2 regions of the Cellulomonas sp. ES6 genome follow, and region 1 is predicted to be linked to the other one. Evidence: predicted binding sites of a transcription regulator. Region 1 holds the regulator's gene; the other holds the start of a gene.
The links. Region 1 encodes HrcA, which represses chaperone genes, less so after heat shock. Its sites were predicted from a motif close to TTNGCACTCGNNNNNNNCGAGTGCNAA; they were not measured.

Region 1 (7,700 bases):
GCGGAAGCTGCTGGAGAAGCAGAAGGAGGGCAAGAAGCGCATGAAGACGATCGGCCGGGTCGACGTGCCGCAGGAGGCCTTCATCGCCGCGCTGTCGTCCGACGCGGGCGGCGGCAAGGACGCCAAGGACGCGAAGAAGAAGTGAGCCCGGCGCTCCCGGACGGCGACGCCGCCCCGGACGACGGCGCGCTGCCGGCCTCGGTGGCCGACGGGGCGGCCGGGCGGGCGTTCGGGGTGTACCTGCACGTGCCGTTCTGCACGGTGCGGTGCGGCTACTGCGACTTCAACACGTACACCGCGACCGAGCTGGGCGGCGGGGCGAGCCAGGTGGCGTACGCCGACACCGCGCTGGCGGAGGTCGCGCTCGGAGCCCGGGTGCTGCGCGACGCGGGCCTGCCCGAGCGCCCCGTGTCGACGGTCTTCGTCGGCGGCGGCACCCCGACGGTCCTGCCGCCGGGCGACCTGGTGCGCATGCTCGACGGGGTGCGCGACGCGTGGGGCCTCGCGCCCGGTGCCGAGGTCACGACGGAGGCCAACCCCGACTCCGTGACGCCGGAGTCGCTGGCGGCCCTGGCGCGCGGGGGCTTCACGCGGGTGTCGTTCGGCATGCAGTCGGCCGTGCCGCACGTGCTCGCCACGCTGGACCGCACGCACGACCCGAGACGGATCCCGGACGTCGTGCGGTGGGCGCGCGACGCGGGGCTGGCGGTGTCGCTCGACCTCATCTACGGCACGCCGGGCGAGTCCCTCGACGACTGGCGCGCGTCCGTCGAGGCGGCGCTCGCGACGGGTGTCGACCACGTCTCCGCGTACGCGCTGGTCGTCGAGCAGGGCACCCGGATGGCCGTGCAGGTGCGCCGCGGGGAGCTGTCCCTGCCCGACGAGGACGACCAGGCCGCCAAGTACGAGCTCGCGGACGACCTGCTCACCGGGGCGGGTCTGCGGTGGTACGAGGTCAGCAACTGGGCGCGCACGCCGGACGACGCGTGCCGGCACAACCTGGCGTACTGGCGCAACGACGACTGGTGGGGCGTCGGCCCCGGCGCCCACAGCCACGTCGGCGGCGTCCGGTGGTGGAACGTCAAGCACCCGCGGGCCTACGACGCGCGGCTCGCGGCGGGCCTCAGCCCGGCGGCCGGGCGCGAGGTGGTCGAGGACGCGTCGGCGCGCCTGGAGCGGGTGATGCTCGGCGTCCGGCTCGGCGAGGGGCTGCCCCTCGACGCGCTGTCGGCCCGCGCCCGCGCGGCGGTCGGGACCCTCGTGGCCGACGGCCTCGTCGACGGGCGCGCGGCGCTGGGCCGGGGCGACCGACCCGGCGCCCGCGTCGTGCTCACCCGCAGGGGGCGGCTGCTCGCGGACGCCGTGGTGCGGACGCTGACCGACTGAGCCGGCTCAGCTCACGAACCGGATGTTCACCGGGTAGCGGTACCACTCGTACCGGCTCGCGGCGACGGCCGCCAGGATCTGCAGGACGAGCTGCCCGACCGCCACCAGCAGCAGCAGCGGCGTCCCGAAGCCGAGCGTGACGAGCGCGATCACGCCCGCGGCGACGTAGGCGACGAGCAGGGTGAGCTGGAAGTTCAGCGACTCCTTGGCCTGGTTCTCCAGGTACGGGCCGCGGCCGCGGAACACCAGCCAGATCACGAGCGGCGCGAGGAACCAGGCCACCAGCCCGCCCAGGTGCGCGACGATCGCCCAGGTGCGCTCCTCGTCGGGACGCAGCGGCTGCGGTCCGGCGGGCGGGTACGGCGGGGGGTACGACACGGTGGCGCTCCCGGGAGGTCGGCGACGGGTCGTGGCGAGGCTACCCGCCGGAGGTGGCGCCGTGTCCGAGCTGTCCGATTCGCACCCGTCCGGCCGCGTTCCTTGACACGCGACCTGCGGCTTCGGTTCGCTGTCGCGACGGACGAGCGACGTCCGGACCAGGAGGACTCCGATGACCGAGAACCCCGGCACGAACCCGCCGCGCGACGACGAGCCGTCGACGCCTGACGCCCCGACCCCGCCGAGCACACCGGAGCCGCCTGTCGCGGAGCCGCCGTCGGCACCGCCCGCCGGTGCGCCGGGCGGGCCCACCCCGCCTGCCGCGCCGCCGGTCCCGCCGACCGCGCCCCCGACGGCCGCCGGCGCCCCGGCGCGTACCCGCCGCCGCCCGCCGGTGCGCCCGGCTACCCGCCCGCCGGGGGGTACGGCGCCCCCGCCGGCGGCTACCCGCCGCCTCCCGGGGGCTACCCGCCGCCGCCGGCCGCCGGCTACGGCCAGCCCGGCCAGGACCCCTACGGCCAGCAGCCCGGCTACGGCCAGCCCGCCTACGGCCAGCCCGGCGCCGGCGTGACGGTCGGCGACTCGTTCAACTGGGGCTGGACCAAGTTCACGCAGAACTGGGGCCCGTTCGTGCTCGGCGTCCTCGTGTACGTCGTCGTCATCGGCATCGTCGCGGCGGTGCTGTTCGCGATCCTCGGGGCGGGCACCGCGGCGTCGATCGACCCGGTCACGGGCGAGCTGCGCACGGGCGGCGCCGTGGGGCTCGGCTTCGGCTGGCTCCTGGTCCTGGCGGTCGTCGTGCTGCTGTCGGCGTTCCTCCAGGCGGGCGTGATCCGCGCGTCGCTGGAGGTCGCGAACGGCCGCCGCATCGAGTTCGGCACGTTCTTCCGGTTCGACGACCTGGGCAAGGTCGTCGTCGCGGTCCTGCTCGTCGGCGTGGGCACGGCGATCGGCACCCTGCTGTTCGTCCTGCCGGGCATCGTGTTCGCGTTCTTCGCGCAGTTCACGCTGTTCTTCGTGCTCGACAAGGGCATGGCGCCGGTGGACGCCCTCAAGGCCAGCTTCACGCTGGTGAACCGCAACCTCGGCACCGTCGTGCTGCTGTACCTGGGCGTGCTCGCGGCCAACGCGGTCGGCAGCTTCCTGTGCTACGTCGGCCAGCTGGTGTCGTTCCCGTTCGGGCTGCTGGCGACGACGTACGTGTACCGCCGGGCGCAGGGCGACCCCGTCGCCCCCTGACCCCGGCCGCACGCGGCTCCGCACCGACCGGCGCCGTCCCCACCCGGGGGCGGCGCCGGTCGGGCGTTCAGGGGGCGGTCACGAAGTCGATCAGCTCCTCGACCCGCCCCAGCAGCGACGGCTCGAGGTCCGCGTAGCTCCGGACGCCGCGCAGGATGCGCTGCCAGGCGCGCGCCACGTCGGCCTGCTCGTCCGCCGGCCAGCCCAGCTCGCGCAGGATGCCGCGCTTCCACTCGGTGCCGCGCTCGATGGTCGGCCACGCGCGCAGGCCGACCCGCTCGGGGCGCACGGCCTGCCACACGTCGACGTACGGGTGGCCGAGCACCAGGACGGTGCCGCGCGGCGCGACCCGCAGGGCCTCGTCGGCGATCCGCTGCTCCTTGGACCCCGGCACCAGGTGGTCGACCAGGACGCCGACGCGGCGGGACGGCTCGGGCCGGAACTCCCGCAGCGCGTCGACCAGGTGGTCCACGCCGTCGAGCAGCTCCACGACGACGCCCTCGGCGCGCAGGTCGTCACCCCAGACCTTCTCCACCAGCTCCGCGTCGTGCTTCCCCTCCACCCAGATGCGGCTGCCCACGGCGACGCGGGCGCGCTGGTCGGGGGCGGCGATCGAGCCGGAGGCGGTGCGGCGCGGACCGGTGGGCGCGGCGGCGCGCGGCGCGACGAGCTCGACGGGGCGCCCGTCGACCCAGAACCCGGGGCCGAGCCGGAACGTGCGGGTGCGGCCCCGGCGGTCCTCCAGGACGACGACGTGCTCCCCGCCGGACTTCTCGACCCGGACGACCGCCCCGACCCAGCCGGTGGTGACCTCCTCGACGACCAGGCCGCGCTCGGCGGGGGTGGGGACGGAGGTCGGGCGGCGGTGCGCGCGGGCCGACCCGGCGGCCAGCACGTCGGGTCCGTAGCGGTCGGTCACCGCGGCAGCCTAGGTGCCGACCGCGCGGGCCCGTGGTACGACACGACGGTGACGTCCACCCCGCACCCGCCTCCGGACCCGCAGCGCCCGGCCCCGCAGCCGCCCACCGCCCGGTCGCCGGAGGCCCCGGAGCCCGGCCCGCGCGCGCCGGCACGGCAGGAGCCCGACCCGCACCGCTGGCGGGCGCTCGGCGTCTGCCTGGCGATCGGCTTCATCACGATGCTCGACGTCTCGATCGTCAACGTCGCGCTGCCGTCCATCGAGCGCAGCCTCGACGCGGGCGCGAGCCAGCTCCAGCTCATCGTCGCCGGGTACACCCTGGCGTTCGGGCTGGTGCTGGTGCCGGCGGGCCGGCTCGGGGACGCCCGGGGCCGGCGCACGCTGTTCCTCGTGGGGCTCACCGGCTTCGCGCTGACCAGCCTCGGGGCGGGTCTGGCGCCGTCGGACGAGGTGCTCGCGGCGATGCGCCTGCTGCAGGGCGCGAGCGCGGGCCTGCTGAACCCGCAGGTGGTCGGCACGATCCAGCAGCTGTTCTCGGGGTACGAGCGCGGCCGGGCGTTCGGGTACTTCGGCGCGACGATCGGGGTGTCGACGGCCCTCGGCCCGCTGCTGGGCGGGCTGATCATCCAGGCGTTCGGGGCCGAGCACGGCTGGCGGTGGGTGTTCTTCGTGAACGTCCCCGTGATCGCGGTGGTGCTGCCGCTGGCCGTGCGGTTCCTGCCGCGCGGCCGCCCCGGGCCGTCGGCCGCGTCCGCGCGCTCGGGCCGCCCGCGCCTGGACGTGCCGGGCCTGGCGCTGGTCGCGGTGACCACGACGGCCGTGATGGTGCCGTTCGTCATCACCACGGGCGAGGGCGGCGACGACCCGGCGCGCTGGTGGTGGCTCGCGGTGGCGGCGGTGCTGGCCGTGGCCACGGTCGCGTGGGAGCGCGGGTACCAGCGGCGGACCGGCGCGGCCGTCCTCGACCCGCGGGTGCTGGGGGAGCCGTCGTTCCGCAACGGCGCGCTGCTCGGCATGGCGTACTTCGCCGGGTTCACGGCCGTGTTCCTCGTCACCACGCTGTACCTCCAGCAGATCGCGGGGTTCACGCCGCTGCAGGCCGGGCTGGTGGGCATGCCGTTCGCGATCGCGTCGGCCGTCGCGGCGCAGCAGTCGGGCCGCCTGGTCGCGACGCGGGGGCGGGCGCTGGTGGTCGTGGGGCTGGTGCTCGTGCTCACGGGCCTCGTCGGCACCGACCTGGCGATCCGCCTGGTGGACCCGCCGGCGGTCGGGCTCGTGGTCGCCGGGACGCAGATGGTCGCGGGCGCCGGCAGCGGCCTGGTCATCTCCCCGAACCAGACGCTCACGCTCGCGCGCGTCCCGCTGGACCGGGCGGGCGTCGCGGGCAGCATGCTGCAGGTCGGGCAGCGGGTGGGCTCCGCGCTCGGCGTGGCCGTCGCGCTGTCGACCTACTACACGGCGCTGGCCGCGGGCGTCGAGGGCGGCGTGGCCGCCGGCCGGGCGCTGCTCGTCACGGTGGCGCTCGTCGCGGTGGCCCTCGTGGTCGGCGTGGTGGACCTGGTCGCGCGGCGCCGCGACCCGGCCGCGACCGGCGGGACGTCGGGGCCCGGGGCCGTGGTCGCGGGCGGCAGGGCACCTGCCCGTGCGGCCGAGTAGAATTGGCACTCGCGTCGGGTGAGTGCCATCCCGGCCGCGCGTCGCCGGCGGCCGCCGGACGGCGCGGTGGCCGGACGTGGGGCGAGGCGGACCCGGCGTGACGGGCGGCCGGACAGGCATCGGGAGGTGGCGATGAGCGAGGACCGCAGGCTGGACGTGCTGCGCGCGATCGTGGAGGACTACGTCGCCACCCGCGAGCCCGTCGGCTCGCGCGCGCTCGTCGAGCGGCATGCGCTCGGCGTCTCGCCGGCCACCATCCGCAACGACATGGCCGCGCTCGAGGAGTCCGGCTACATCGTGCAGCCGCACACCTCCGCCGGCCGGGTGCCGACCGACAAGGGCTACCGGCTGTTCGTCGACCGGCTCGCGACCGTCAAGCCGCTGTCCGCCCCGGAGCGGCGGGCCATCGAGACCTTCATGGAGGACGCGGCCGACCTGGACGACGTGGTCGACCGCGCCGTCCGGCTGCTCGCCCAGCTCACCCACCAGGTGGCCGTCGTGCAGTACCCGTCGCTGCGGCGCACTGCCCTGCGGCACGTCGAGCTCGTCCCGGTCGGCGACCGGCACCTGCTCGTCGTCATCATCACCGACCACGGCCGCGTGGAGCAGCGCACGCTGGAGCTGGCGGACCCGCTGGACGAGGCCGTCGTGGCCCGGCTGCGGGTCCGGCTCAACGTGGCGGCAGCCGGCCGGCGCCTCGCCGAGCTGGACGCCGTGCTGTCCGGGCTGTCCGACGAGTTCGAGCCCGTCGCGGCCCCGCTGGTGCGCGCCGTCGTCGCCGTCGTGGAGGACACGCTGGCCCGCGAGAGCGAGGAGCGCGTGGTGCTGGCCGGCACCGCGAACCTCGTGCGGGGCGGCGGCCAGGACTTCGCCCGCACCATCAGCCCCGTGCTGGAGGCGCTGGAGGAGCAGGTCGTGCTGCTGCGGCTGCTGACCGAGATGGCCGAGGACGAGGCCGCCGTGGCCGTCCGCATCGGCCGGGAGACGCAGCACGAGGGCCTGGTGGAGACCTCGTTCGTCACCACCGGCTACGGCGGGCCCGGTGACGGCGGCGGTGCCGCTGTCGCCCGCATCGGATCGGTCGGCCCGCTCCGCATGGACTACCCCGGGACCATCGCGACGGTGCGTGCCGTCGCCCGCTACCTGTCCCGGATCCTCGCCGGGTGACCGGCCCCGACCGCACGCCCCGCGCCCGCCCCCGCGGCGCCCCCGACCCGCGTCGACGCGCGCGACCGACAGGAAGTGACGAGTGAGCGACTACTACGAGGTGCTCGGCGTGGACCGCGACGCCACGCCCGAGCAGATCAAGAAGGCCTACCGCCGGCTGGCGCGCGAGCTGCACCCGGACGTGGCCGGCGCCGACGCCGCGTCGGAGGAGCGGTTCAAGGACGTCTCCCGGGCGTACGACGTGCTCTCCAACCCGGAGAAGCGCCGCATGTACGACATGGGCGCCGACCCGTCGTCCCCGGGCGGCGGCATGGGCGGGGGCTTCGGCTTCCAGGACATCTTCGAGACGTTCTTCGGTGCCGCGGCGGGGGGCGGTGCGCAGCGCGGCCCGATCCCGCGGGCGCGCCGCGGGCAGGACGCGCTCGTGCGGCTCGACATCGACCTCGCGGAGGCCACGTTCGGCACGCACCGCGAGGTGCCGGTCGACACGGCGGTGGTCTGCCCCACCTGCGGCGGCACCTGCTGCCGTCCCGGCACGTCCCCGCGCACCTGCGACGTGTGCGGCGGGCGCGGCAGCGTCCAGCGCGTCGCGCGCTCGTTCCTCGGCCAGGTCATGACGTCGCAGCCGTGCGCGGCCTGCCACGGGTTCGGCACCGTCATCCCCGAGCCCTGCACCGAGTGCGCCGGCGAGGGGCGCGTCCGGTCGCGCCGGGTCCTGGAGGTCGACGTCCCCGCGGGTGTCGACACCGGCACGCGCATCAAGCTCACGGCGCAGGGCGAGGTCGGCCCGGCGGGCGGCCCGGCCGGCGACGTGTACCTGGAGATCCGGGAGCGCCGCCACGAGACGTTCGTCCGGGAGGGCGACGACCTGCACTGCACGCTGCAGGTCCCGATGACGGCGGCGGCGCTCGGCACGGTGCTCACGCTGGAGACGCTGGACGGCCCCCAGGAGGTG
Region 2 (7,700 bases), 580 kb from region 1:
CCACACCGCCTCGTCGGTGCGGCGCAGCGGCCGGAGGGCCACGTCGCCGTCGGTCAGCACGACCGGCCAGCCGCGCGGCATCAGCCCTCCAGCACCAGGCAGTGCACGACCTGCCCGGCCACGACGGCGGTGTCCTGCTCGCCCACCACGGCCAGCGCGTTCGCGTGCGCGAGCCCCGTCACCGACGGCACACCGGGGTCGCCCACCGGCGTCACGCGGTAGCCCTCGCTCGGCGACCCCACGACCGCGGCCGGCACGAACTGGCGCACACCGGCCGGCGACTCCCAGCCCACGTCCGCACGCGCCGCGACCGACGGCCGGAACAGGTCGGTGTGCCCCGCCATCGCGCGCAGGGCGGGGCGGACGAACACCTCGAACGCCACCTGCGCGGCGACGGGGTGGCCCGGCAGGGCGAACAGCGGGACGGCCCCCGCGCCGCCGCCCACCGTCCCGAAGCCGTGCCGGTAGCCCGGTGCCATCGCGACCTGGTCGAACCGGACGGTGCCCAGCGGCGCGAGCACGTCCGCGAGCGTGTCGTGCTGCGACTCCGACAGCCCCCCGGTCGTCACCACGACGTCCGCGCGCACGAGCTGGTCCTCGAGCGCCTCGCTCAGCACGGCGCGGTCGTCCGTCACCACGCCCACCCGCACCGGTGTCGCTCCGGTGTCGCGGACGGCCGCCTCCAGCGCGTGGCCGGCGGCCTCGTAGACACCGCCGTCGCGCCGGGGCGTGCCCGGCTCGGTCAGCTCGGACCCGGTCGAGACCAGGACCACGCGCGGGGCGGGGTGCACGCGCAGCCGCCCCCGGCCGCTGGCCGCCGCGACGGCGAGCTGCCGGGCGCCCAGGCGCGTCCCCGCGGCCAGGACGACCGACCCCCGGGCCGTGTCCGCGCCGGCAGGCCGCACGTTCACGCCGGGCACGGGCAGCCGGTGCAGCGTCACGCGCACGGCCCCGCGGTCGGTGTCCTCCGCGGCGACGACGGCGTCCGCACCCGCGGGCACCGGCCCGCCCGACGCGATCCGCACCGCCTGGCCGGGCGCGAGGCGCAGCGCGGCGGGATCCCCCGCCAGCACGTCGTGGGCGACCGGGAGCACCGGCGCGCCCGCACCGTGCAGGTCCCCGCTCGCGACCGCGTACCCGTCGCACGCGGCGACCGGCCGCGACGGCACGTCGGCGGGGGCGACCAGGTCCTCGGCGAGGATGCAGCCCGCCGCGTCGGAGAGCACGACGTCGAGCGGGGACACCGGGCCCACCGCGGCCAGCACCGCCGCGAGCTGGTCCTGCACGGATCTCATGCCCGCATTCTGCCCGGCGGGCGCCGCGGCGGGCGCACGCACCGCGCCGGGGACGGCCCGCCCGCGGGTCCCGCCCGGGGCTCGCGCCGACGCGCTGTCCGCCGTTGGTCCTGCTGCGGCCCCCGGGCGTTTGCGACACTAGGGGCATGAGCGCCGTCGCCCAGCCGTACCCGCACGTCTCCGAGGGCAGCACGGTGACCGAGGTGAAGGACGAGTTCCGGGCCCTCCTGCGCGCGGCCCGGCAGGCACGGTCGGCCCGGAGGCGCACGGAGGCGGCGGACGCGTTCGTCGACGTCGTCGAGACGATCCCCGCCCTGGCCGACGCCCGGTGCGTCGCGGTGTACTCGGCGCGACCCACCGAGCCCGACACCGGCCCGCTGCTCGACTCCCTCGCGGGGCGGCAGATCGAGGTGCTGCTGCCCGTCCTCGGCGCGGGGCTGCAGCGCGAGTGGGCGCGGTACGCCGGCCGGCACGACCTGCTGCAGCGCGCACCCGGACGCCCGCCGGAGCCCTCGACGCCGTCCCTCGGGGCGGAGGCGCTCGCGGAGGCCGACGTGATCGTCGCCCCGGCGCTCGCCGTCGACACGTCCGGTACCCGCCTCGGCCAGGGCGGTGGCTGGTACGACCGCGCCCTCGCCCACGCACGCCCCGGCACCCCGGTCATCGCCCTGGTGTTCGCCGAGGAGCTCTACGACGCGGAGGTCCGTCCCCTGCCGCGCGAGCCCCACGACCGCAGGGTCGACATGGTCGCGACCCCCGAGCGCTGGTACCACCTGGGCGCCTGATCGCGACCGCTCCGGGGGAACATCCCGGGGGCGCGTATCATTGGCACTCGGACACGGAGAGTGCCAGGCCCGCCGCCGACCACCGCGCGGACGACCGGCCCCTCCCCCACCAGGTCACGTCATCCGCGGGAGACAGCAGTGCCCACCTACTCGTACACCTGCACCGAGTGCGGCCACGCCTTCGACATCCACCAGTCCTTCAGCGACGCGGCGCTCACCGAGTGCCCGAGCTGCGGCGGCCGGCTGCGCAAGGTCTTCTCCGCCGTCGGCGTCGTCTTCAAGGGATCGGGCTTCTACCGGACCGACTCCCGGTCCGGCCGGACCTCGGGCTCGAGCAGCTCGTCGTCGTCGAGCACCACGTCGTCGGGCAACTCGTCGTCGGGCGGGTCGTCGTCGGGCGGGTCGTCGAGCACGTCGACGTCCTCGACGTCCTCCTCCTCGTCCGCCGCGAAGCCCGCCGCCGGCTGAGCCCGCGCGGTCCCGCCCGCGACACGGGCACCCGCTCCTCCACAGCACACCGCACGGTGCGCCGTCCCCACCCGCGCCCGCCGCGGCCGGACGGGTCGCTCCCCCGCGCCTAGCGTCGCGGCATGCCCCTGACCGGTCGGATCTCCCCCGCCACCCGGCGGGCGCTGCGGCTGCTCGCCTGGCGGGCCCGGCGCCCCCTCGCCGCCCTGTGCGCCGCCCTCGCGGTGGTGGCCGTCGTCGAGCAGGTGCGGCCGCCCGACCCGCCCACCGTCGAGGTACCCGTCGCCGCCCGGGACCTGCCGGCCGGCGCCGTCCTGCGGCCGCGGGACGTCCACCTGCAGCAGGTCCCGCCGGCGCTCGTCCCGCACCGCGACGTCCCGCGCGCGGACGACGTCACGGGCCGCCCGCTCCTCGTCGCGGTGCCGCTGGGCCTCCCGCTGGTGCCGGAGCTGCTCGCGGACGAGGCCGCTGTCCCGCCGGAGGGCACGGTCGTGGTGCCCGTCCGGTTCGCGGACGCGGGCGTGGCCGCGCTGCTCCGCCCGGGAGTGCTCGTCGACGTGGTCGCCGCGCCCGTCCTGGACGGCGACGAGCCGGAGCGCCTGGCGCGCGGCGCCGTCGTGCTCGCCCCCGCGGGCAGCGGCGCCGGGGACGCCTCGGGCGGCGCGGCGGACGGGCCGGGAGCGGCTGCGGCCGACCGGGGCGACGGCCTGCGCGACGGGTCCGCCGCCGACGGGCCGGTGCTGCTCGCGGTGCGGCCGGACGAGGCCGTGTCCCTGGGCGCGGCCGCGTCCTCCCGGGTGCTCGGTGCGGTCATCGTGGGATGATGCCCGGACCACCCGGCACCGGACGTGCTCACGACGGGCACCGGAGGAGTTCACGACATGAGCGACGCACTACGCCAGGGCCTGCGCAGCACCACGGAGCGCGCGCGGGGCCTCTCCGGCGTCTTCCAGGGATTCAAGGACTTCATCTCGCGGGGCAACGCCGTGGAGCTCGCGGTCGGCGTCGTCATCGGCGCCGCGTTCGGCGCGGTGGTCACGGCCGTGCAGAGCGGGCTGATCGGCCCGCTCATCGCCATGATCTTCGGCAAGCCGGACATCTCCGAGCTCTGGGTCATCAGCGGCCGGAACGACGCCGAGATCAACGTCGGCGTGATCCTCAACGCGCTGCTGCAGTTCCTCATCACGGCGGCGGCGGTCTACTTCGTCATCGTGCTGCCGCTGAACAAGCTGGCCGAGCGCCGCAAGCGGGGCATAGAGGCCGAGCCGGCCCGCCCGTCGGAGGACATCCTGCTGCTCCAGGAGATCCGCGACCTGCTCGCCGCCGGGCAGGGCGCCACGCCGCCCCCGGCCCCGGGCGCGCCGCCGGCCGGCTCGGGTCCCGGCGCGCACGCCGCACCGCAGCCCCCGATCTGACGCCGACCCGCACCGGCACCGCGCGGTGCCGCCTGTGCGCGGCACCTGACCGCCACCCGGGTCGGTGGGACACTGGCGAGGTGACCACACCGCCGACCGAGCCCCGACCCGCCGCCACGCCCCCGACCCGCCGCGCGGTGGACGACGCTCCCGTGATCCCGGGGCGCAGCGCCGACGACTCGGACACCGGCTGGGGCGACGAGCGGTCGGACACGAACGACGACCGCCTGCTCCGGGACGTCCCGCCGCACTGGTGACCGCGAGCGGCCGGGCCCGGGCGTCATCTCCGGCACCCGCTCCTCCGCGCTCGCAGGGGCCACCCGCCGCGCGCTGGCCGTCCCGTCCAGGCGCCGGCACACGGTCGCGATCGCAGCGGTCGCCTGCCGCACGCTCGCGATCGGAGCGGTCGCCCGCCGCACGCTCGCGATCGGAGCGGTCACCCGCCGCACGCTCGCGATCGGAGCGGTCGCCCGCCGCAGCGCGCGGTCTCAGCTGCCGCTGGTCGCCCGCCGCACGGCCGCCGCGACCACCGAGTCGACCCGCGCCCCGCGCCGCGTGACGCCGAGCTCCCGGCGCAGCGCGGCGCCCAGCTCCTCCGGCGTCCGCTCGCTGCCGTCCGACACCAGCCACGCCACGAGGTCGTCGAGCTGGTCGTCGGAGTAGGCGCTGATCGGCAGGCCCGGGCGCACGTCGGGCCGGGGCCCGCCGGGCACCGCCAGCGTCGGCTGCACGGCGCGGACCGCGCCGGTCATGGGAGCCGCGGCCTCCATGACGCCGGGGATCTGCGAGGCGGTCGCGGGGATCGGGGACGTGGACGGGCGCGGCCCGGCGGAGGCACGCTCGTCGGCGGGACGGGCGGGGGAAGCGCCCGTGTCCGTCCCGCCCTGCGCCTGCGCCGTCGCACCCGGGCCCGTCGCACCCGGGCCCGTCGCACCCGGGCCCGTCGCACCCGGGCCCGTCGCAGCAGGGGCCGGCGGCGGCGTCCACGTCGCCCCGGCGGCGCCACCCGGCGCCGACGCGGTCGGGGCCGGGGACCGGACCTCCTCCGGCGCGCCGGTCGGGGTGCTCCCGGCCTCTCGGTCCGCCGCCACGGCAGGTGCGCGGACCTCCTCGGGTCCGGTGACGCCCGCGTCGGCGCCACGGCCGCCCGGAGCCGGCACGCGGACCTCCTCCGGGCGCGCACCCCCTCCGGCGGGCAGACCGCCGGTCGGCGGCACCGCGAACCCGGTGAGCGTCGGAGCCGGTCCGCGGCCGTCGTCGTCGAGCAGCGGCGCCTCGGGGACGAGCAGTGGTGCCTCGGGCACGAGGAGCAGGCCCCGGCGGCGCTCGGCCTCGGCCTCGGCGATCCGGCGGTCGGCCACGGCGTGCAGCGCGCGGCGGATCCGGTCGACCTCGGAGGCGGGGTCGAGGAACGCGGCTGCGGACCACACGCGCAGCACGCTCCACCCGAGCCGCTCGAGGCGCTCGGCGACCTGCCGGTCGCGCACCCGCACGCTCGGCTCGCCCAGGTACGCGTCGTCGTCGGTGAGCACGGCGACCAGCAGCTCGCCCGGCAGGTCCGGGTGCCCCACGGCGAGCGGCAGGTGCAGGCCGCCGGGCAGCCCGTGGTCGAGCTCCACGACGAGCCCGTGGCGCCAGAGCCGCTCGGCGAGGTCGACCACCAGGCGGTCGGGCTCGGCGGTGGCGTCCCCCCGGGTCGCCGGGGCGGCGTCCGGCCGGGACGTCTCCGGCACCGCCGCGTCCGCGGACGTGGCGGCGTCGTTCCCCGCGTCGTCGGTCGCACCGGCGACGACGCTGCCACCGGCGGCCTCGTCGACCACCACCGGCTCCACCGCCGTGTCCGTCTCGCCCGCCGCACGCCGCTCGGCGAACCGCAGCAGGTCGGCCAGCAGCCGGGGCCCGGGTCCGCGCAGGCGCTCGGGGTCGATGTCGGCCGTGGCGAAGCAGGACACCACGTCGAGGCGGTGCCGCGTCACGCCGAGCGCCGCGAGCAGCAGGGCGTCGCCGCCGGGACCGCTGATCGGACCGAACCGGTGCAGCACCCGGCCGTGGGGCGTCCGCCCGAACCCGAGCGACAGGATGAGCGCGTCGCGGCGCAGCCCGGCGACGTTCGTGAGGTCCGTGACCACGAAGGGCTCGGGCCGGGACCCGTCGAGGCAGGCGGCGAGCGACGGCGAGTCCCGCACCTGGGCGAGCACCGCCTCGCGCACCTGGGCGGTGTGCAGGGCGGAGGCGGTGACCACCGCGAGCGACTCCTCCGGGTGGGTGAGCGCGTGCTCGATGACGAGCTCGACCACGCGGTCGACGTCGGCGCGCGTGCTCTGCACGGCCCCGGAGCCGTCGGGCATGCCGGTGCCGTCGACGAGGTGGTGCCCGACCGCCGCCGTCGCGGTGGGCAGCGGGGTCGGCGACAGCACGTCGCCGTAGCCGTGGGCCGCGAGGAACGCCGTGAGGTACGGGTCGCGGCGGGACGCGTCGGCGCGCAGCGGGACCGTCGGCAGGACGTCCGCGAGCTCCCGCACGGCCGTGCCGGACGCGCAGCGGCGGTCGCCGACGACCACGACCTGGCGGCCGCGGGCGATGGCGGGCAGCGCGACCTCGACCGGCAGGTGCGCGGCCGCGTCGAGCACCACGAGGTCCACCGTGCGGGCCGGGGGCAGGACCTGCGGGACGAGCATCGGGGCGGCGGCGAGCACGGGGCGCAGCCGGCGCGCGACGTCCGGGTACCGCTCGAAGGTCTCCCGCAGGCCGGTGAGCCGGTCCTCGACGAGCTCGGCGAACAGCGCCTCGGTCTGGTCCGGGTGGGCCGCCATCGCGGAGCGCACGTGCGCCGCGGCGCGGGCGCGCACCGGGCCGGCGAGCGCCGCGGTGTGCGCGAGGTCGAGCTCGCGGTACTCGGCGGCGAGCCTCCCCAGCGTCCGGCCGTCGTAGCCGGCGAGCGCGGGGTCGGCGGCGAGGACCTGCTCGAACACGGTGCTCCACCACGCGAGCTCGAGCTCGGCGGTCACCAGGTCGGCCGGGACGCGGCGGTCCGCGAGGTCGTCGAGGAGGTCCCCGAGGCCGTCCGCGACGAGCGACCGCACGAGGCGGGTGCGCCCGGGCAGGTCGGTGAGCGCGCCGGAGCCGGCCACGAGCCGGCGCATCCGGTCCAGCACGTCGGCGACGGGCCGGTGCAGCAGCTCCGCGCCCTCCGGGGTGCCGGCCAGCACCGGCGCGAGAGCGTCGAGGTCGGCCCGCACGGCGCGGTGCTCCGCCTCGATGTCCGCCAGGCCCTCGGGCAGCCGGGGCCAGCCGCCCGCCGGGCAGTGCGCCTGCCAGATCTCCCGCTGACGCTGGACGTCGACGAGCGCCGCGTGGAGGTCGGCGACGGGCCGGCCGGGTCGCAGCAGGTCCTTGGCCTGCTTGCGCAGCCGACGGCGCAGCCAGTACCCCATCGGGCTGCCGTGCTCCGCGCGCCACGCCTTCGAGGCGGTGGCGGCCACCATGTCGGAGGGGCTGCGCTCGAACACGAGCGGCTGGAACACGTCGAGCGCCCCGCGGACCCCCGCGAGCACCTCGAGCTGCTCGGCCCACGTCGCGAGCGTCGTCGCGGGGGTGAATCCCGTGACGTCGGCGACCTCCGCGATCCGGCGCTGCAGCGCCGGGAGCCCGTCGTCGCCCGCGAGCCGCTCCACCCGGCGCAGCGCGTCGGCCGCCTCGGCGTCGGAGAGCAGCACCGCGCCGTACCAGGGGGTGTC

Region 2: P9841_RS07025 (FmdB family zinc ribbon protein) is a predicted target of HrcA. The motif match lies at 2,121-2,147, and genes of this name have one in related genera.

The regions. Positions count from the first base shown of each region.
Region 1 covers NZ_CP125655.1:904,506-912,205, reverse strand. The annotation lists gene lepA (translation elongation factor 4) at 1-145, shown strand, start outside; gene hemW (radical SAM family heme chaperone HemW) at 142-1,386, shown strand; gene P9841_RS04335 (DUF4870 domain-containing protein) at 1,393-1,764, opposite strand; gene P9841_RS04330 (hypothetical protein) at 2,332-3,003, shown strand; gene P9841_RS04325 (DUF3097 domain-containing protein) at 3,071-3,922, opposite strand; gene P9841_RS04320 (MFS transporter) at 3,971-5,578, shown strand; gene hrcA (heat-inducible transcriptional repressor HrcA) at 5,711-6,745, shown strand; gene dnaJ (molecular chaperone DnaJ) at 6,828-7,700, shown strand, end outside.
Region 2 covers NZ_CP125655.1:1,483,051-1,490,750, forward strand. The annotation lists gene P9841_RS07010 (GNAT family N-acetyltransferase) at 1-81, opposite strand, end outside; gene P9841_RS07015 (molybdopterin molybdotransferase MoeA) at 81-1,295, opposite strand; gene P9841_RS07020 (5-formyltetrahydrofolate cyclo-ligase) at 1,442-2,080, shown strand; gene P9841_RS07025 (FmdB family zinc ribbon protein) at 2,219-2,548, shown strand; gene P9841_RS07030 (SAF domain-containing protein) at 2,671-3,372, shown strand; gene mscL (large conductance mechanosensitive channel protein MscL) at 3,430-3,963, shown strand; gene P9841_RS07040 (hypothetical protein) at 4,044-4,220, shown strand; gene P9841_RS07045 (PDDEXK-like endonuclease domain-containing protein) at 4,452-7,700, opposite strand, start outside.